3 regions of the Streptomyces sp. NPDC024555 genome follow, and region 3 is predicted to be linked to each of the others. Evidence: riboswitches for the same ligand, from Rfam matches in the RefSeq annotation. Region 3 holds a riboswitch; each other region holds the start of a gene.
The links. A riboswitch is a leader RNA that binds a small molecule or an ion and turns the genes downstream of it on or off. The one in region 3 is predicted to bind cobalamin.
Positions count from the first base shown of each region.

Region 1: another riboswitch for cobalamin. It lies ahead of ACZ4FH_RS32530 (ABC transporter substrate-binding protein); the one in region 3 lies ahead of ACZ4FH_RS34595 (cobalamin biosynthesis protein).
Region 2: another riboswitch for cobalamin. It lies ahead of ACZ4FH_RS10320 (hypothetical protein); the one in region 3 lies ahead of ACZ4FH_RS34595 (cobalamin biosynthesis protein).

Region 1 covers NZ_JBVHKV010000025.1:82,673-89,516, reverse strand. Annotated here, with positions in the region: gene ACZ4FH_RS32540 (hypothetical protein) at 1-869, opposite strand, end outside; gene ACZ4FH_RS32535 (acyl-CoA dehydrogenase family protein) at 1,028-2,983, shown strand; cobalamin riboswitch at 3,147-3,332, shown strand; gene ACZ4FH_RS32530 (ABC transporter substrate-binding protein) at 3,367-4,434, shown strand; gene ACZ4FH_RS32525 (FecCD family ABC transporter permease) at 4,431-5,510, shown strand; gene ACZ4FH_RS32520 (ABC transporter ATP-binding protein) at 5,507-6,295, shown strand; gene ACZ4FH_RS32515 (PRC and DUF2382 domain-containing protein) at 6,435-6,844, opposite strand, start outside.
Region 2 covers NZ_JBVHKV010000005.1:143,540-150,383, reverse strand. Annotated here, with positions in the region: gene metE (5-methyltetrahydropteroyltriglutamate--homocysteine S-methyltransferase) at 1-1,765, shown strand, start outside; gene ACZ4FH_RS10320 (hypothetical protein) at 1,821-2,213, opposite strand; cobalamin riboswitch at 2,261-2,385, opposite strand; partial or broken gene ACZ4FH_RS10315 (ECF transporter S component) at 2,386-2,556, opposite strand; partial or broken gene ACZ4FH_RS10310 (hypothetical protein) at 2,576-2,799, shown strand; gene ACZ4FH_RS10305 (hypothetical protein) at 3,169-4,965, shown strand; gene ACZ4FH_RS10300 (hypothetical protein) at 4,973-5,335, opposite strand; gene ACZ4FH_RS10295 (hypothetical protein) at 5,705-6,148, opposite strand; gene ACZ4FH_RS10290 (pirin family protein) at 6,308-6,844, opposite strand, start outside.
Region 3 covers NZ_JBVHKV010000030.1:43,966-50,809, forward strand. Annotated here, with positions in the region: gene ACZ4FH_RS34585 (putative cobaltochelatase) at 1-1,695, opposite strand, end outside; gene ACZ4FH_RS34590 (cobyric acid synthase) at 1,692-3,245, opposite strand; gene ACZ4FH_RS34595 (cobalamin biosynthesis protein) at 3,242-4,240, opposite strand; cobalamin riboswitch at 4,372-4,497, opposite strand; gene ACZ4FH_RS34600 (hypothetical protein) at 4,672-4,905, opposite strand; gene ACZ4FH_RS34605 (inorganic phosphate transporter) at 4,916-6,190, opposite strand; gene ACZ4FH_RS34610 (class II aldolase/adducin family protein) at 6,427-6,844, shown strand, end outside.

The DNA.
Region 1 (6,844 bases), on a different contig from region 3:
AACGCGCGCCCCGCCCACACCACGACGCCGAGCAGGGCGGCGCCCGCCGCGACCGCCAGGGCCGCGGTGACCAGGGCCCGCCTGCGGCGTACCGCCAGCAGCACCCCGCCCGCGGCGATCACCAGCGTCACCACCGGCAGCCAGAACCCGAGGATCTGCAGGGCGCGGAACCCCTTCTCGGCCCGGCCGACCGCGTCCGAGGTCAGCAGCGTGTAATCGGTGTGGATCTCGGGGATCTTCCCCGCCACCGTCAGGCCACGGTCCACCAGCCGCTGTTTGACCTGGTCGATGACGGGGGCGAGGTCGAGCGTCACGGTGTCGTCGGTCAGCTTCACCGCCCCGCCGCCCTGCCCCGTCAGGGCCTTGACCACGGAGGCGTGGGCCCGCGCGTTCGCCTCGTGCCAGACCCGCTCGAAGGCGTCGCTGGTGACGAAGCGGTCCACCGTGCCGCGCACCAGCGAGGTCACCCCGGCCGTGAGCGGATCGCCGAGCCTGCCGAGCGCCTTGTCGACGACGGGGCGGTCGGCGGGGGCCACGTCCGCCAGCAGCGCGTCCAGGTCCAGATGGTCCATGACCGCGGCGGTGACCCGGTCGGTCACCGCCGCCTGGACGTCGGGGTCGGAGGCGAGCGGATCCATCATCGCCGTATACCGGTCCGTGTCCCCGGCGACGTCGCTCGCCCAGCTCGACACGATGCTCAGCGGGGTGAGCACGGCGGCCACGAGCACCAGCAGCACCGCGAAGAAGGAGCGCACGCGGTGCCCGTGGCTCCGAGGGGCCCCGGCCTCCAATTGCGCCACCCGGACGCGCAGCGCTTCGAGTTCGGCGTGCTCGCCGGCCGCGTCCGGCCCGTCGGGGTCCCGTTCCATGAACCCAGGGGATGCCCTGGGCGCGTGACGGGCGCGGCGGACTGCTGCAAACAGGTGAGACGGAGGGCGGAGGGTACCCGACACCCACGGGTGTACGGAAATCGCTCGCTTATGCAGGTTTCCGGGTGTCCTGGCCGATTCCTGCTCGTTTTCATCGTATGACCACCCTTCTCGACACCGAGGGTCCGGCGCAGGCCGTGGCCCGGCCGGTCACGGACCGGCTCACCCGGGTCCTCCTGGGCCCGGACACCCACCGCGAACACGGTTTCTGGCGGCGGCTCGTGGCCACCGAACCGTTTCGCCGCCCGACCGGCCCGGCCCCCGGGCCCACGCCCGGGGAACGGCTCGCCCTCGCCCACCGACGGCTCCGCGTCCTCAACAACGCGCTGGACAGCGCCGCCCGCCCGGCGAGCGACGTGCGCGCCCTGGCCGCCATGCACGAATGGCTCGCCCCGGTGGACCCGGCGCTCGCCACCGTCGCGGGCATCCACTACAACCTGTTCCTCGGCAGCCTCCTCGACCACGACTCCGACCACCCCCGCGACCTCTCGGACTTCCTCGCGCTGCGCCGCATGGGCACCTTCCTGTGCACGGAGGTGGCGCACGGGAACGACGCCGCCGCCGTCGAGACGACCGCCGCCTACGACCCCGACCGGGACGGCTTCGTCCTGCACACCCCGCACGCCGGCGCGCAGAAGTTCATGCCGAACACCAGCCCGGCGGGCGGCCCCAAGTCGGGGCTCGTCGCCGCCCGGCTCGTCGTCGAGGGCGTCGACCAGGGCGTCTTCCTCTTCCTGGTCCCGCTCACGGACGCCACCCGGGCCCTGCCCGGCATCCGGGTGCGGCTGCTGCCCGCCCGGATGGGCAGCCCGGTCGACCACTGCCTCACCTCGTTCGACAGCGTCTTCGTCCCGCGCGGGGCGATGCTCGGCGGAGTGCAGGGACGGATCGGCGAGGACCGGGTGTTCCGCAGCGACACCGAGGGCCGCAGGCGCCGCTTCCTCGTCTCCATCCGCCGGGTCACCGCCGGCCGGATCTGTATGAGCGCCAGCGCGGTGGGCTCGGCCCGCGCCACGCTCGCCGTCGCCGTCCGCTACGGCGGACACCGCTTCGTCTCCGGCGGGCGCGGCGCCCCGCCCGTCCCGGTCTCGGCCCACCGCAGCCACCACGGCCCCCTCGCCGAGGCCATGTCCACCGTCTTCGCGATGAGCCTGCTGCACCGCCGCGCCCTCGACCGCTGGGAGCGGGCGGAGCGGGCCGGGGCCGCCGACCGGGCGGCGGCCGAGCGCCTGGTCGACGTCGCCAAGGGCTGGATCACCTGGCAGGCCCGGTCCGTGATCGTCGAGAGCCGTGAACGCTGCGGCGCCCAGGGGCTGCTGGAGCACAACGGGATGACCGAACTGGTCACCGGGGTCGAGGGCGCCATCACCGCCGAGGGCGACAATCTGGCCATCCACTCCCGCGCCGCCGCGAGCCTGCTCATGGACGCGGTCCGGGGCGCCCCGCAGGAGCCCTCGGACCACCCGGTGCCGGGCGACCTCGCCGATCCGCGCTTCCTGGGCACCCTGCTGGAGCGGATCGAGCAGCTCTGGTTCGCGCGGGCGGCCGGCCGGACGGCCCGGGTGGCGCACGAGGACCCGAAGGAACGCTGGAACGCGGCGTCCGGCCCCGCCCTGCGCGGTGTCGAGGCCCATGCCTGCCGGCACGCGGCGGAGGCGTACGCGCAGGCGCTGGAGGAGCTGCCCGAGGGGCCGGCGCGCGACCGGCTGGGGGAGCTGGCCCGGCTGTTCGCCCTGCGCTGGATCGCCCGCAACAGCGGGGACCTGCTCGCCGACGGACGGCTGACCGCCGCCCAGGTCGAGGGGCTGACCGACGCCGTCGAGCAGCTGATCGCCGCCGTGGCCCCCCATCTGCCGGAGCTGGCCGCGGCCTTCGCGCTGCCCGGCGAACTCCTCGCGGACTGGCCCATCGCGGGCCCCCGGTACACCGACGCCTACGACGACCCGGAGGCCTCCTGGAACACCCGGCCCGCCGAGAAGCCGACGGGAAGGTCCGGGACATACCGCGAGGAGACTGCCCGCTTCGGTGGCGAATCGGTTCGCCCCAAGGGGTGACCGGGCAGAGGCGCTTTGTCGCGCATCCCGCCCACCGCCCCGGCGGTGACCTGCGGGCCCGGCCGCGACCGGTGCGTCCCGATGCCCGCGCGGTGGCCGGTGGCAGGGGGCCGTGCCCCCCGGCCACCGGCCCGCACCGCCGCTGAGCTGCGCGGAAGCTCGTGGTAGCGTGCCCGGTGCCAGTCGAACTCCAGCCTGGAGTCAGGGAATCCGGTGCGAATCCGGAACTGACGCGCAGCGGTGAGGGGGACGGGCGGGGCCACGGCCACTGGGAGACCACGGTTTCCCGGGAAGGCGCCCCGTCCGCGTGAACCCGAGTCCGAAGACCTGCTGGCACCCGCGGTCCGGACCGGGCCGCGGAGTCCGTACCCCGGGCCCCGCGCATGGGCCCCGAGACGACGAGGTACTCCGTGCCGCCCCTGTCCGGCCACGCCCGCACCGCCGCCCTGCTCACCGCCGCGCTCGTCCTGCTGACGGCCTGCGGTACCGGAGGGCGCACACCCGCCGCCCGGAACGGGGACGCCACCGGCTACCCCGTGACCCTCAGCAACTGCGGACGCACCGTCACCGTGCACCGCGCCCCCGAACGCGCCGTCCCCGTCGACCAGGGCTCGGCCGAGATCCTGCTCGCGCTCGGCCTCGCCGACCGGATGGCCGCGACCGCCACCTGGACCGACCCGGTGATGAAGGGCCTGGAGAAGGCCAACGCCACGGTCCCCCGGATATCCGACAACCGGCCCTCCTCCGAGAAGGTCCTGGACCGGGAACCCGACTTCGTCAGCGCCTCCTTCGCCTCCACCCTGGCCAAGGGCGGCGTCGCCCCGCGCGAACAGTTCGAGAAGCTGGGCGTCCCCACCTACGTCTCGCCCGCCGACTGCACCGCCAAGGACAACAGCAAGGACGGCGACGGGGTGCGCACGGGCACCCTCGGCATGGACAGCGTCTACACCGAAGTACGGGAACTGGCCCGGGTGTTCGGCGTCCCGGAACGCGGCGAGAAACTGATCTCCGCACTCCGCGCACGGATCCGGAAGGCCGCCGCGACCGTCGACGCCTCCGGCACCACGCTGATGTACTGGTTCGCCAACTCCACGTCCCCGTACCTGGCCGGCTGCTGCGGGGCCCCCGGCATCATCACCCGCGAACTCGGCGCGAAGAACGTCTTCGACGACACCCACGAGGAATGGCCGCAGATCAACTGGGAGACCGTCGCCGACCGCGATCCGTCCGTCCTGGTCATCGGAGACCTCACCCGCCGCTCCCAGACCGCCGAGAGCGCCGCCGGGAAGATCGCCTTCCTGGAGTCCCACCCCGTCACCCGGACCATGGACGCCGTACGGCACAAGCGGTACGTACTGCTCAGCGGCCAGGCCATGAACCCGTCGATCCGCACCGTCGAGGGAGTGGAACGCGTCGCGGCCGCGCTGCGCTCCTTCGGACTCGCGGGATGAGCGACACCGCACCGGCCGCGGCCCCGCGCGGGGCCGCCGGCCCGGCCGTCCGCGGAGCGGGGCGGGCGCTGCGCGCAGGACTGGGCTGGACCGGCGGACTGCTCCTGCTCGCCCTGTCCGTCGCCGTCGCCGTCACCATCGGCCCCGCCCGGATCTCCGTCGCCGACGTCTGGTCCGCCGTCGGGGCCCACCTCGGCCTCGGCACCGCGGAGCTCTCCCCGATCCGCGACGGCATCATCTGGAACCTGCGCATGCCCCGGACCCTGCTCGCCGCGGTGTGCGGCGCGGGGCTCGCCGTCTGCGGCACCGTCATGCAGTCGCTGCTGCGCAATCCGCTCGCCGACCCGTTCGTCCTCGGAGTCTCCTCGGGGGCCTCCACCGGAGCGGTCGCCGTCGTCGTCCTCGGGGCCGGCGGGGGAGCGGTGTCGCTGTCGGCCGGTGCCTTCGCCGGGGCCCTGTGCTCCTTCGCCCTGGTCATGCTGCTCAGCCACAGCCTCGGTGGCAGCACCGACCGGGTCGTCCTGTCCGGGGTCGCCGCCATGCAGCTCTTCTCCGCGCTGACCTCCTTCGTCGTGATGACGGCCGCCGACGCCGAACAGACCCGGGGCGTGCTCTTCTGGCTGCTCGGCTCGCTCGGAGGCGTCGGCTGGACCGAGACCGGGACGTGCGCCGCGGTCCTCGCCGTGACCCTGGCGGTCTGCCTGGGCCACGCCCGTACGCTCGACGCCTTCGCCTTCGGCCAGGACGCCGCGGCGGCGCTCGGCGTCCGCGTCGGACGCACCCGGATCGTGCTGCTGTGCGCGACCGCGCTGCTGACCGCCGCGCTGGTGGCGGCGGCCGGGGCCATCGGCTTCGTCGGCCTCGTCCTGCCGCACGCGGCCCGCGCGCTCACCGGATCCGGGCACCGCAGGCTGCTGCCCGTCACCGCGCTCGCCGGGGCCGTGTTCCTGGTCTGGGCGGACACCCTCGCCCGTACCGTTCTCGACCCCCAGGAGGTCCCGGTGGGCGTCGTCACCGCCCTCATCGGCGTCCCCGCCTTCGTCCTGGTCCTGCACCGCACCCGGCGGACGCCGTGAGCGCGGGGGAGCCGGGCGGTCTGCGGGCCGACCGGGTGGCCCGCCGGGCGGGCGGCCGGCTCGTCGTGGACGGCGTCTCGCTCGCCCCGCCGCCCGGCGGCACCACCGGACTGATCGGCCCGAACGGCTCCGGCAAGTCCACCCTGCTGCGGATCCTGGCCGGGGTGCTCGCCCCGGAGACCGGCGTGGTCACTCTCGACGGCGATCCGCTCGCGCGCATCGGCCGGCGCACGGCCGCCCGGCGCATCGCCGTCGTCGACCAGCACGCCGCCACCGAGGCCGATCTGAACGTCGTGGACGTCGTACGGCTCGGCCGCATCCCGCACCGGCGCGCCTGGTCGGCCCCGACGCCCGAGGACGAGGCGGCGGTGGACGCGGCGCTGGAGCGGACCGGCCTCAGCGGGCGGCGCGCCCAGTCCTGGCACACCCTGTCCGGCGGTGAGCGCCAGCGCGTGCAGATCGCCCGCGCGCTCGCCCAGGGCCCGCGCGAACTCCTGCTGGACGAACCGACCAACCATCTGGACATCCAGCACCAGCTCCAGCTGCTGTCCCTGATCACCGCCCTGCCGCTGACCGCCGTGATCGCGCTCCACGACCTCAACATGGCCGCGATGTTCTGCGACCGGATCGCGGTGCTCAGCCGGGGCCGGGTGGTCGCCGCCGGCACCCCGGCCGAGGTCGTCACCGAGGAGCTGATCGCCGAGGTCTACCGGGTGCGGGCGGTCGTCACCCCCGAGGGACCGGAGAACCGGCCCTCCGTGCGCTTCCTGCCGCAGCCGGTGTGAGAACGAGCCGGGACCGCCCGGAGAACCGGGACGGCCGGGGCGACCGGGCGGTGCGAGCACGGGACGCGGGGGCGGACCCGGTGCGGGTCCGCCCCCGCGTCAGCGCGGAGCGCGGCGGCCGGTGGCCGCGGTGGGGCCGTCAGCGGTGCCGCCCATTGCCCAGGTCGCCGCCCGTGTCCCTGCCCGGCATGTCCTTGCCCGGCATGTCCTTCCCGCTCTTGCCGGTGCCGTCCGCGTAGTCGATCTGCTCCTTGCGCAGCTCGGCGGAGACCTCCTTCTGCTCCGTCACCCTCGTCGTCTCCATCCGCACCCGTTCGACGGGCACGGTCTCCTTGCGCATGGTGGCGCGTTCGGCGTGCAGCGTGACCTCCACGTCCTGCTCGGAGATGTCCGACCGGGCCGCCTTGTCGCCCGGACGCAGCGGCTCGCGGACCACCCGCACCTCCTCGTGCGTCACCGGCACCGTCCTGGTGACGTTCTCGGTGACCACGTACTTGTGGAGACGGGCCCTGCCGCTCTCGTACTCCTCGGTGCCGACGTGCAGCTGCT
Region 2 (6,844 bases), on a different contig from region 3:
GCCGCTGACCCTGCTGGACCGGCTGCTGCCCGTCTACGCGGAGGTGCTCGGCGATCTGCGCGCGGCCGGCGCCGAGTGGGTGCAGCTGGACGAGCCCGCACTCGTCCAGGACCGCACCCCTGCCGAACTCAAGGCCGCCGAGCGCGCCTACCGCGTCCTCGGCGGGCTCACCGACCGCCCGAAGCTGCTCGTCGCCACCTACTTCGACCGGCTCGGCGACGCGCTGCCGGTCCTCGCCAAGGCTCCGGTCGAGGGGCTGGCACTCGACTTCACCGGGACCGGCGCAGCCAACCTGGACGCCCTGGCGGCCGTCGGGGGTCTGCCGGGCAAGCGTCTGGTGGCCGGTGTCGTCAACGGCCGCAACATCTGGATCAATGACCTGCAGGGGTCGTTGGCCACGCTCGGCACTCTTCTCGGGCTGGCCGACCGCGTCGATGTGGCCGCCTCGTGCTCCCTTCTGCACGTACCGCTGGACGCCACCGCCGAGCGGGACGCCGAGCCGCAGATCGTCCGCTGGCTCGCCTTCGCCCGTCAGAAGACGGCGGAGATCGTCGCCCTGGCCACGGCCCTCGCCCGGGGTACCGACAGCATCTCCGGCGAGCTCGCCGCCAACAGGGCCGCCCTCGCCTCCCGCGCGGCCTCCCCGATCACCCGGGACCCGGCCGTGCGCGCCCGGTCCGAGGCCGTGACGGACGCGGACGGCCGTCGTTCGCAGCCCTACTCCGAACGGACGCGCGCGCAACGGGCGCACCTGGGTCTGCCGTTGCTTCCGACCACGACCATCGGTTCCTTCCCTCAGACGGGTGAGCTGCGCGCGGCCCGTGCCGACCTGCGGGCCGGCCGCATCGACCACGCCGGTTACGAGGAGCGCATCCGGGCCGAGATCCAGGAGGTCATCGCCTTCCAGGAGAAGGCGGGCATCGACGTCCTCGTGCACGGCGAGCCGGAACGCAACGACATGGTGCAGTACTTCGCCGAGCAGCTGACCGGTTACCTCGCCACCCGGCACGGCTGGGTCCAGTCCTATGGCACCCGCTACGTCCGCCCGCCGATCCTCGCCGGCGACATCTCCCGTCCCGAGCCGATGACGGTGCGCTGGACCTCGTACGCCCAGTCGCTGAGCCACCGTCCCGTGAAGGGCATGCTCACCGGGCCGGTCACCATGCTGGCCTGGTCCTTCGTCCGCGACGACCTGCCGCTCGGCGAGACCGCGCGACAGGTCGCGCTCGCCCTGCGCGACGAGGTCAACGATCTGGAGGCGGCCGGGACTTCGGTCATCCAGGTGGACGAACCCGCGCTGCGCGAGACCTTGCCCCTGCGGGCTTCCGATCGTGCGGACTACCTGGCCTGGGCCACCGAGGCGTTCCGGATCACCACCGGCGGAGTGCGGCCGGACACCCAGATCCACACCCATATGTGCTACGCGGAGTTCGGCGACATCGTCCAGGCCATCGATGACCTCGACGCCGATGTCATCAGCCTGGAGGCCGCCCGCTCCCATATGCAGGTCGCCGGGGAACTGGCCGCTCACGGGTACCCGCGCGAGGCCGGGCCGGGTGTCTACGACATCCACTCGCCCCGTGTCCCGAGCGCCGAGGAGGCCGCGGCTCTTCTGCGTACCGGCCTCGAGGCGGTTCCCGCCGAACGCCTGTGGGTCAACCCCGACTGCGGCCTGAAGACCCGGGGCTGGCCCGAGACCCGGGCCTCCCTGGAGAACCTGGTCGCCGCGGCCCGTACCGTCCGTGGCGAGCTGCCCGCCGGCTGACGAGCGGGGTCGGGGGCCGGGACGCGACGGGCGTCCCGGCCCCCGGCCGGCTGTTCTACGAGGGCGCGGGGCGGCTCCTCGGAATGAAGACGTACAGGTCGAGGATCTCGGGCATCGGCGCCACTCCCGGACCTCCCGCGCGCACCCAGGCGACCACGTCCTCGGTCGCGTCGGAATCGTTGACCAGGCCGAGCCATACCGGCCGTGCTCCCGCGCGACGGGCTTCGGCCGACGGCTGCACGACGATGACGTTGGCCTGTTCGCACACGTCCAGACACACCGAGACGCGCACCGGGACGGCCGCACGCAGCCGCGCGGCCTGGGCCGCGTGGTCGCCCGGCACCTTGACCGTGCCGCAGCAGCAGTCCCGGCACACCGTCACTCTGCTGGGTGCGGAGGCTGTCACCGCGCTCGGGGCCGTGGCCGAAGGGATCGCTGATTCCGGCATGCCGCCGTCCGCCTCTCGCCGGGGAGGTCCGCCCCGGAATGTCGTGGAGGTGGCGACGGAGTGAGTCTCTGGCTCCCGGGTCCTCCCCGGTCACAGTGGCGGGACCGCGCCGGATTCACACCGGCTTCCTCTGATCCCCGTCGCCCTGATCGGCGGTCATCGTCTCATGCGCCCGGGGACCGTCCGCCGCCCGTGGAGCGGCGAACCGGACCGGAGCGCGGAAGCGGGCGCGGCGCGACGCCCTGCGGAACGTGGTGAGCACGGCGGGACCGGCCAGCAGGACGCAGACGAAGTTCGTCACCGCGCGACCGGTGTCCCAGCCGAGCGAGGTGGCCAGGTCGAAGAGGTATCCGGACAGCGAGCTCGCCCCGACCGGCCCCACGACGACGCTCGGGGCGGTTCTCGATGCGGCCACGAGCGTCAGCGGCGTCACCCCCTCCTCCGGCACCGGACAGCTCACCCCGCTCACCGGCCAGGTCACCAGCGGGTCCAACACCTGGAAGGCGAGTGTCGACCGCTCGGCCCTTTCCCCCGCAACCGTTCCATCGGCGTCGGCGACACGATCGCCCTGCGGTGGGGCGCCTGACGGCATCCGACGGCGGGCCCGCACCATGAGGCGCGGGCCCGCCTGCGCGGCGGCACCGGCCTCCGCCGGACGCACGACCCGCCGGTGTCCTCCATCCATACGGGGAGAACGCCTCCCAGCCAGGGGACATCCCGCGGGGTGGCCCGCCGCGACGACTGGCGCGGGGCTCGCAGTCCGTGGCCCCCTCCCCCTTACTCCCATGGGGGCGGCACGAGCGGCCCGCGCGCATCGTGTACCCGGTCGTCCGGGTGGTGTTGTAGCAGCGCTCCCACCGTTTGAGGGGGCGGCCCCGAAAGGGGACCCCTGCTTCGCCCCGATGGTCGTCCTGGGCTACGGTCGTGCCTCCGTTTCTGCGAGGGAGTGGTGCTGATGCCCCGCCATGTACTGGCCGCGATAGGCATGGACGGCAGGGAAATCGCGTGCGAAGAGCGCCCCGCCGCGCCATCGCTCGCCGTGGTCGCCGCGTACGGAGATATCCATGCCTGCGACTACGTGACCGTCTCCCAGGGGGAGTCCGTCGGGCTCTACGCCCGCGATCCCGGAGGTACGTGGGATGCGGTGACCCCCGGGACCGACGCCGTGACCGCCGACGAGATGCGCCTGTGGTTCGAGCTCACGCACCACTACCCGGGCCCGGAGGGGGCGGACCCGAGCCATCCGCTGGGCAGGGCCCCGCAGCCGGGTCCGGTCGGACGCATCGACGAGCGGCGCGCCATCGCCCTGGTCCAGGAGCACATCGCCACCGGCGGCCTGGACTACCCGGCCCAGGGCCTGGTGGCGGATCGGTTCGCCGCGGGCTGGAGCGTTTACGCGCCCGTCGACGTCGACGACAGCGATCCCATGGCGTTTCTCGACATGCCCGTCGGCCGTTCGGTGTTCATGGTCGGCGACACGGGGCGGATCAAGGAGGTCACCTCCGCGATCCCGCCCGAACAGGCCCGCGCCCTGTTCACCGCGGAGGAGGCCTTCGTACGGCGTCCGCCCGCCGAGGAGGCGTTCATGAACGGCCTCAAGGCGGAGTTCGAGCGCCTCGATGCCCGGTCCGGGCAGCCGGGCGCGATCGCTGACTTCACCGTCGTCGGTACGCCGCCCGAGGACGTGACGGCGGCCCGCGTGACCGCGCTGACCGACGAGATCGCCCGCCAGCTGGTGCTGTGCGGACCCCAGCGGTGGGAGCGCATGGTGGCAACGTTCTCCTGCGCCGTCTCCGCCGAGACGGCCGATCTGTGCTTCTGGCAGCAGGAACGGCCCATGGAGGCACGGGTGCCGGAGCAGACAGCCCTCCTCGTGCGCCGCCAGCGCCACCTCGCGGCCGCCATGCCGGCCGGACCGTGGCTGCGTCTGATGGTCGCCGTCACCAAGGGGCCCGGCGGCGACGCCCAGGTCTCCACCCAGTACGACTACGGTGACGAGCGGCTCCCCGACGGGCAGTTGCTCGCCCCCACGCACTACCGCAACGACCTCGCCGCCTACCCGCGGGCCGACGTACCGGCGTGGCTGCGGGCCTATGCAGGCGCGAACGGCCGGCGCACGGCATCCCCACGCACGACATCCCCGCGCACGGCGCCTCCGCGACCCGCGGCCCCGCGCCCGGAGGCCCCCGAGCGCCCCTTCGTGGACAGTCTGGTCGGCTGGACGACACACGTGGTCGCCGACCGGCAGCGGATCACGTACGGCCATGACGCGCTGGGCTGGGAGGAGATCGAGTGGGTCCGGTATCCCGTCTCGCGGACCAAACACGCGGGCTTCCTGGTCCCCTCCATGTACACCAATACGTACACGTTCGGCGTGGGCAGATACGGGAACTCACCTAAGAGCCTGGGGAATCTGACATGGAGCAAGGGCGGAAAGAGGGCCCAAGCCCCCGAAGGGTGGCTGGCCCTGGTCGAGTTCGCGCAGCGCGTCCTTGAGCCCCGGCTGCTCGCGGAGCATCTCGACCTGATCCGGCGCGGCGGGTCGTTCACCGTGGGCGAGATGCGCGTGCACCGCGGCGGGCTCACGCTGCGCGGGGTCATGGAGGCCGATTGGGGTTCGCTCACGGACGTCGAGGTCGCGGACGGCCTGGTGTGGATCCATGAGCGGGGCAGGCCCCAGCCGGTGAGGGTGTCCCTCGGCAGCGCCAACGCCGTACTCCTGCCCCGCGTCGTCGCGGCCATGGCCGGCTGAGCCGCGGCTATACGTGCAGGCGCCCCGAGACCTGTGTGATCTCCTCGGCGCTCAGCGGGTACGGGCTGCCGTACAGCAGCGGACCGGTGACGACGGCGGGACCGGTTACGGGCGCCGCGCCGTGATCGGCCGCGAGCCGGCTGGCCACGGGGTTGGGCGGGCCGGAGCGCGCCCGTCCCGGGCCGTCCTCGGCGTACCAGAGGGTGAGCTCCTCACCGACCTTGGTGGAGCGTATGTGCTCCGAACCGAGAAGACGAGCGACCTCCTGCACGAGGTCCATCCCGTACGAGGCGGTCTCCACTCGCTGGATGCCCCTGTCGGACACGAGCAGCAGGCCGGACGTCGCCTTGTTGCGCTTGAAGAGTCCCATCCCGACACTCTACGGACGCGGCCACGTCACCTGCCACCCTCTCCCTTGGCCCCGTCACGCGCCGGCTCCTCCCCGCGCGCGGTCCTCCTGGCGGTCCGCACCTGTGGAGCCCCGATTTTCGCCCGACGGGGGTGAGCCTTCGCCAATCCACCTCCCCTGAAAGCGAGTTGGGCAGTCCGGCGCAACGGCTGACGGGCACACCGCCACCAGCCACGGAACCCTGACTTTCACGAGCTCAGCTTCGTCAGGATCCTGTCGTGAATCAGGTCCGCGTGCACGGTCTGCCGGAACGGATCTGCCGCAGTCGAGACTCCCTTTCGCCGATCTCGCCGAGACGCCCGAACGACACCATGGGCTCTCCGCCGACGCTTAGGGCTCGGCGCGCCACTGTGAAAATTTCAGGCCGGGTCCAAGCTTGACCGAGGTGATGTCCTCGACGTGCTGGTTCGGAGTGTGCTCGCTGGTCGAGCTCTCTATCCGCCCTTCGGCGAGAGCCCGTTGATGGAAGGGAACCCGGTCGACGACCTCGCCCTCATCGTTGAGGAAGTCCAGGGTGCCCGAAACGCTGTTGTAGTGCTGTTCGCGCAGAATGCCGTCTACCGTCATCCGCACCGTCTTCTCCTTCCCCGACGGGCGGGACAGGTGAAGATGCTCACGCGCAGTCCGAGCCACCGCAGGTGACGTGGCTTCCGTGCCGGCCGGGAAGGCCTCGTTGTCACGCTTGTCGTCCAAGGCGTAGAGGAGCAGGCCGAGCAGTGCGGCAGATACGGCCGCTACGGCGGCCCACGACAGAAGGCGTGATCGACGAGACATCCCCGCATCCTCGCACGTCGCCTCCGTGCCCTCCCTCCCCTGTCTGCCACACCATCGCCAGCGGCACCCGACTCACGCCTGACGGGCAGTCAGGACAGTCAGGACAGTCAGGACAGGGTCAGCATCCGTCCTGGCACACCTGGTCGAAGAAAGCTCAGGTCAGCGCACCCGGCCACGCGCCTTCAACGGGACCGGGGGCAGTTCGGGGGCGGCGAGCGGGGCGCCGTCGTAGCCCCGCACCGTGCCGAACCGGTCGCCGTTCATCCAGGCCTCGCGGGCCCGTTCGATCTCGTCCTGGGTGCGGCCCACGAAGTTCCACCACATCATGATCTCCTCCTCGAACGGCTCGCCGCCGAGCAGCATCAGCCCCGCGTCGGACTCCGCGCGCAGCGGGAGTTCCGTGCGGCCGCAGCCGAGGTAGAGCATGGAGCCGGGGAGGACGGGGACGCCGTCGACCTCGGCCTCGCCGGACATGGAGAGGACGGCGTACTCGAAGTCGGGGTCGAGGGGGAGGCGGGCCTCGGTGCCGTGGGCGAGGGCGAGGTCGGCGCCGACGATGGGGGTGTAGGCGGTGCCGGGGGAGGTGGCGCCGTCGAGGGTGCCGAGGATGACCGTGGCGGTGAGGCCGGGGGCGACCACGGTGGGCAGGTCCGTGTGGTGCTGGAAGTGGGGTTCGACGTCGCGGTGGGCGTCGGG
Region 3 (6,844 bases):
CCCGGCCGCCAGCGGGGAGCGGCCCCCGGTCGCCAGCAGCTCCAGCCGGGCCGCGGCGGCGTCCACCGAGGAGGTCGGCGGCAGCACCAGCTCCGCGCCCCGCCCCCGGAAGGCGATCAGCCCGACCTTGTCCCGCCGCTGATAGGCGTCCAGCAGCAGCGAGAGCGCCGCGCCCTTCACCGCCCCCATCCGCTGCCGCGCGGCCATCGACCCCGAGGCGTCCACGACGAACAGCACGAGATTGCCCTCGCGCCCCTCCCGCACCGCCTGCCGCAGATCGTCCCGCCGCACCACCAGCCCCGGACCCGACCGGCCCCGCGCCCGCTGGTGCGGGGCGGCGGCCCGTACGGTCGCGGCCAGATGAAGCGCCGTCAGCCCGCCCCGCGGCCGCCGTTCCCCGGTCGTCCGCCCCTGCGCGGAACGCGCCCGGGACCGCCGCCCCGCCGCGCCCTCGCCCAGCCCCGGCACGCTCAGCGCCTTCGTCCGGAACGGCTCACCGGCCCGTGCCGGTGCCTGTTCACCGCCCTGTCCGGGCAGCGAGGGAGCCGGCTCCGACGGCCCGTCACCGGCCGCTCCGGGCGTGTCGTCCGCCCCGGCCCCGGGCTCCGGCGGCGTGTCGGGACCGTCCCCCCGGGGCGGCCGGCCGCCGCCACCGGGGCCGTCCGGCTCCGGATCGTCGTCCCCGCCGCCGTTCTCCTCCAGCGTGTCGTCGAGCTTGTCCTCGTCGAGCCCCGGCGCGTCGAAGGGGTTGCGCCGGCGGCGGTGGGGGAGCGCCAGCAGGGCGGCCTGCCGGACGTCCTCGGCCAGCACGTCCGTACGCCCCGCCCAGGCGGCCAGCGCCGTCGCCGTCCGGGCCATCACGATGTCGGCCCGCATCCCGTCGACCTCGAACGCCGCGCACGTCGCCGCGATCTGGCGCAGCGCCCGGTCGCCGAGGCGGACCTCGGGCAGCAGCGCCCGCGCGGCCGCGATCCGCTCCCGCAGCGCGGCCTCCTCGTCCGCCCACCGGGCGGCGAAACCCGCCGGGTCGTCGTCGTACGCCAGCCGCCGCCGCACCACCTCGACCCGCAGTTCGGTGTCCCGCGACGCGGCGACCTCCACGGTCAGCCCGAACCGGTCGAGCAGCTGCGGGCGCAGCTCGCCCTCCTCCGGATTCATCGTGCCCACGAGCAGGAACCGCGCGGCATGCCGTACGGAGACGCCCTCGCGCTCCACGTACGAGGCGCCCATCGCCGCCGCGTCCAGCAAGAGGTCGACCAGATGGTCGTGGAGCAGATTGACCTCGTCGACGTAGAGGATCCCCCGGTGCGCCTCGGCCAGCAGCCCCGGCTCGAAGGACTTCACGCCCTCGGCCAGCGCCCGTTCGATGTCCAGGGCCCCGACGAGCCGGTCCTCGGAGGCGCCGACGGGCAGTTCGACCGTGCGGGCGGGCCGCGCCGCGCCGGTCCCGGAGGGGTGCGGGCCGTCCGGACACGCCGGGTCGGGGGCGTCCGGGGCGCAGGAGAACCGGCAGCCGGGGACGACACGGACCTCGGGCATCAGCGCGGCCAGCGCCCGGACGGCGGTGGACTTGGCGGTGCCCTTCTCGCCCCGGACGAGGACTCCGCCGACGGCCGGGCTCACCGCGTTGAGCAGCAGCCCGAGGCGCAGGTCGTCCTGTCCGACGATCGCGGTGAAGGGGTAGGGCGTACTCACAGGACCTCCTTGGCGGGGGATGCGGGCGCACCCGGCGGAACGAACGGCAGCCCGGACGGCGCGCCCGACTCGATGAGCCGCCACAGCGCGTCGGTGTCCGCGTGCTCCTCGATCAGATCGCCGAGGCGGTCGAGCTGTTCCTCGCGGAGCGCGGCGAAACAGGTGCCGGGGGCGGGGACGAAACGGCGGCCCGCGGCCCGTGCGACCTCGGTGAGGAAGGCGCGCCGGAAGGCGTCGCTCTCCAGCGAACCGTGCCAGTGGGTGCCCCAGACGGAGCCGGAGCGGCAGCCGTCCAGCGGGCGGCCCCGGCCGTCCGTGAGGAAGGGTTCGCCGCCGCGCACGTCCGCGACGCCGTGGTGGATCTCGTACCCCTCGACCGGGGCGCCCAGCGCCTCGCCGGACGGCCGGGCGAGGGTCTTCTCGCGGTCGAAGCGGATCCGGACGGGAAGCAGTCCCAGCCCCTCGACGCGCCCGGCGCGCGACTCCACCTCGTCCTCGATCCGTGTCCCGAGGATCTGGTAGCCGCCGCAGATCCCGAGCACCGGACGGCCCTCGGCCGCCCGTCGCAGCAGCGCGTCGGCCAGTCCGCGCTCGCGCAGCCAGGCCAGCGCCTTCACGGTGCCCCGGGTGCCGGGCACGACGACGAGATCGGCGTCGGCCAGCTCCTCCGCGCGGTCCACGAACCGCACGACGACGCCCGGTTCGGCGGCCAGCGCGTCGACATCGGTGAAGTTCGACATCAGCGGCACCGCGCACACGGCCACGCGCAGGACGTCCTCCCCGTGCGGCGGGGCCACCACCGACTCGCGTACGGCACCGCGCAGCGACACCCGCAGCCCGTCCTCCTCGTCGATGCCCAGACCGTGCGCGAAGGGCAGCACCCCGTAGGACGGCCGGCCCGTCAGCTCCCGCAGCATGTCGAGGCCCGGCTCCAGCAGCGAGACGTCGCCGCGGAACTTGTTCACCAGATACCCGGCGATCAGCTCCTGGTCCTCGGGCGAGAGCAGGGCCGTCGTCCCGAAGAACGAGGCGAAGACCCCGCCCCGGTCGATGTCGCCGACGACCACCACCGGGAAGCGGGCCGCCCGCGCGATGCCCATGTTCACGATGTCGGTGCGGCGCAGATTGATCTCGGCCGGGCTGCCGGCGCCCTCGCAGATCACCGCGTCGTACGTGCTCCGCAGCTGCTCCAGGCAGTCCGTGACGGTGGACAGCAGGGACTCCTGCCGGCCCCCGTGGTAGCCGCGGGCGCTCATCTCGCCGACCGGGCGCCCCATCAGCACCACCTGGCTGGAGCGGTCGCCGCCGGGCTTGAGGAGCACCGGGTTCATCAGGGCGGTCGGCTCGACGCGGGCGGCCTGCGCCTGCATGGCCTGGGCCCGCCCGATCTCGGCGCCCTCACGGGTCACGAAGGAGTTCAGCGACATGTTCTGCGCCTTGAAGGGCGCCACCTTCACGCCCCGGCGCACCAGCCAGCGGCAGATGCCCGCCGTGACGACGCTCTTGCCCGCGTCCGATGTGGTTCCGGCGACCAGCAGTCCGCCGCTCATGTCCGGTTCCTTCCGGCCGTGGGGGAGGGGGAGGTACGGCCTCGGGCCAGTCGCCGGGCGACGAGCCCGGTGCCCAGCCGGGCCGCGACGCCGACGCCGAGCGCCAGCGCGCCCACCCGGCGCGAGAGCCGCACCGCGCGTGCGATGTCGGCGGTCTCCACCGCCCGGCCCGCCGCGCCGTTGAGCACGGGACGGTGCTCGACCCGGCCGCCGTAGGCGAGCGTGCCGCCGAGCCGCACGCCGAGCGCCCCCGCGAACGCGGCCTCCACCGGGCCCGCGTTGGGACTCGGATGCCGGGACGCGTCCGCCCGCCAGGCCCGGACCGCCGCGCGCGGCGCCCCTCCGGCGGCGGTGGCGAGCAGGGCCGTCAGCCGGGCGCCGGGCCAGCCGGCCACGTCGTCGAGACGGGCGGAGGCCCAGCCGTAGCGCCGGTAGCGGGGCGATTTATGGCCCACCATGGCGTCCAGCGTGTTGACGGCCCGGAAGCCGACGAGCCCGGGGACTCCGCCCAGCGCCCCCCACACCAGGGCGCCGACGACGGCGTCCGAGGTGTTCTCGGCGACGGACTCCACCACCGCGCGGGCGATCTGGGGGCCGTCCAGGGACTGCGGGTCGCGGCCGCACAGATGCGGCAGCCGCTTCCGGGCCCCCTCGATGTCCCCGGCGGCCAGCGCGCCGCCGACGGCCCGCGCCTCGCGGCCCAGGGAGGTGCCCCCGACGACGGACCAGGTGGCGGCCGCGGTCAGGGCGACGGAGGCGGCGGGGTGGTGGCGCACGGCGCGGGCGGCCAGTGCGGCGGCCCCGGCGGCGCCGCCGGCGCAGACCAGGGTGTGCAGCGCGCCCCACCCCCGGTGGTCGCGCCACAGCAGGCGTTCGACGTCCGCCGCGGCCCGCCCGAAGGCGGCCACCGGATGGCCCCTGCGGGGGTCACCGAGCAGCAGATCGCCGATCATCCCGGCCGTGGCGCCGTACGCGAAGACGCGATCGGCACGCACGGGTCAGCCGGCCGTGGCGCCTCGGCGGGCCCCGGTACGGGGAAGCGGCGGGGAAAGGGTCGCGACGGGGCCGGGCATGGCGATATGTCCTCACTCAGGGTCCGCGCCCTGGTTCGACGAGACGGCGACCAGAGTCTCCTGGCTCCCGGATCCGCGGTCTCCCGGCCTTCCGGTCCTGGTGGACCGTGACTTCCGAGAGGGGAGACCGCTCCCCGGTGACAGTGGCGGGACCGCGCCGGATTCGCACCGGCTTCCTCTGCTGTCGCCGTAATGGCTCCGGCAGTCCACCACGCTCCGCGAACACCCGTCAACTTGCCGTTGACCTGCGGGGGCGCGGTGTGGGCGGACACACACCGGGCCGGACACCCGTGAAGGGTGCCCGGCCCGGTGGGGGTGCCCGGGGCCCGAACTCCGTACGGGCCCCGGACGGCTCAGGCGACGATCAGATAGATCCCGTACGCGACCGCCGCCGCGCACAGTCCGAAGCAGACGTACCCGCCGGCGCGGGCCAGCAGGACCGAACCGCCCGCCGCGCCGCCCCGCGCGGCCGGTTCCGGCTGCTTGGAGAGGCCGACGATGCCGAGGGTGAACAGGCCCACGAGAGCGACGGTGGTGACGAGGGAGACGCCGAAGACGGTGCCGAGTGCTGCCCAGTCGATGTGCATGTGTCTGTCCTTACACCGTGGCGGGTCGGGCCGGGTCGGCGGCGACGGGCGCGGCCGGGGACGGGAGGGTCGCCGTCAGGTCGGGCTGGGCGGCGAGCGTGGGCGGCGGGCTGACGGCCGCGATGGCGGTGGTCACGACTCCGGCCGGTTCGGCGTCCGGCGCGGACTGCGCACCCGTCGGGGCGACGTCGTCGTGGCCGACGGGCTTGCGGCGCGAGAGCGCCCAGATCGCGCCGGAGCCGGCGACCAGCAGCACCGCCACGACGACGACGCCCCAGGTCCCCTGCTTGGTGACGAACTCGGCGCCCGCGCCGACCAGACCGGCGGCCGGCAGGGTCAGGCCCCAGGCGACGAACATCCGGGTGGCGGTGGACCAGCGGACCACGCCCCCCTGACGGCCGAGGCCCGCGCCCATCACCGCACCGGAGCAGGACTGGGTGGTGGAGAGGGAGAAGCCGAGGTGCGAGGAGGCCAGGATGACGGTGGCCGCGCTGGTCTGGGCGGCGAAGCCCTGCGGCGGCTTGAGCTCCGTCAGGCCGCTGCCCATGGTGCGGATGATGCGCCAGCCGCCGAGGTAGGTGCCCATCGCGATGGCGAGACCGGCGCTCACGATCACCCAGACCGGCGGGTTGGAGCCGGGGGAGAGGACGCCGCCGGTGACCAGGGCGAGGGTGATGATGCCCATGGTCTTCTGCGCGTCGTTGGTGCCGTGGGCGAGGGAGACCAGGCCGGCCGAGGCGATCTGGCCCGCCCGGTAGCCCTTGGCGGTGGCCTTCTCCTGGGCCTCGCCCTTGATCCGCCCGCCGATCCGGTACGTCAGCCGGGTGGCCAGCAGCGCGGCGACACCGGCGACGATCGGGGCGGCGACCGCGGGGAGCAGCACCTTGGTGACGACGGTGCCGCCGTCGACGGAGGACCAGCCCGCGGACATCACCGCGGCGCCGATGAGGCCGCCGAACAGGGCGTGGGAGGAACTGGAGGGCAGGCCGACCAGCCAGGTCAGCAGATTCCACAGGATGGCGCCGACGAGCGCCGCGAAGATGACCTCGGTTCTGAGCCCGTCTTCATTGATGATCCCGCCGGAGATCGTCTTGGCGACCTCCACCGACAGGAACGCGCCGACGAGGTTGAGAACGGCGGACATGGCCACCGCTGTCTTGGGTTTGAGGGCGCCGGTCGAGATGGTGGTGGCCATCGCGTTGGCGGTGTCGTGGAAACCGTTCGTGAAATCGAACACTAGAGCTGTCACGATCACAATCGCGAGCAGCAGCGTGATGTGTTCCATTTACCCAGGCAATCGTTCGACGTCATTGGCACGTGGACCGTAGGCAAGCTGGGTGAACGGAAGATGAACTGGGCAGGGCTTTGCGGTGACTCCAACCGGAGCCCGGCCGCCCTCTTCGTCCGCCGGACGGAGGCGGGATTCCGTTACGGGCCGGGCGGGGCCCAGAATTCGGGGCCGGGCGAGGGCCCGCGGGAGGGGGCGGCACGGGGCCGCTCATCCGTTGAAAGGATCTTCGTATGAGCGATGCGTGGCGCGAATCGATCGAAGCGGCCTGGGACGCGGTCGTCGCGACCGCCCGCAGGACCGCCGCCGAGGGGCTGGTCGTGGGGACCTCGGGAAACGTTTCCGCGCGGGTCGGCGACACGATCCTCGTCACCCCCAGCGGAGTGCCCTACGACCGGCTCCGCCCCGAGGATCTGACCGCCGTGGATCCGGAAGGCAAGCAGACCCATGGGGAACTGACCCCCACCAGCGAACTCCCTCTTCACCTCACCGTCTACCGGAACACCGACGCCGCCGCCGTCGTGCACACCCACGCCGTCCACGCCACCGCCGTCTCCACCCTGGTCACCGAGGTGCCCTCGCTCCACTACGCCTCCGCGATGCTCGGCGGCCCCGTCCGGGTCGCCGCCTACGCCCGCTACGGCACCGAGG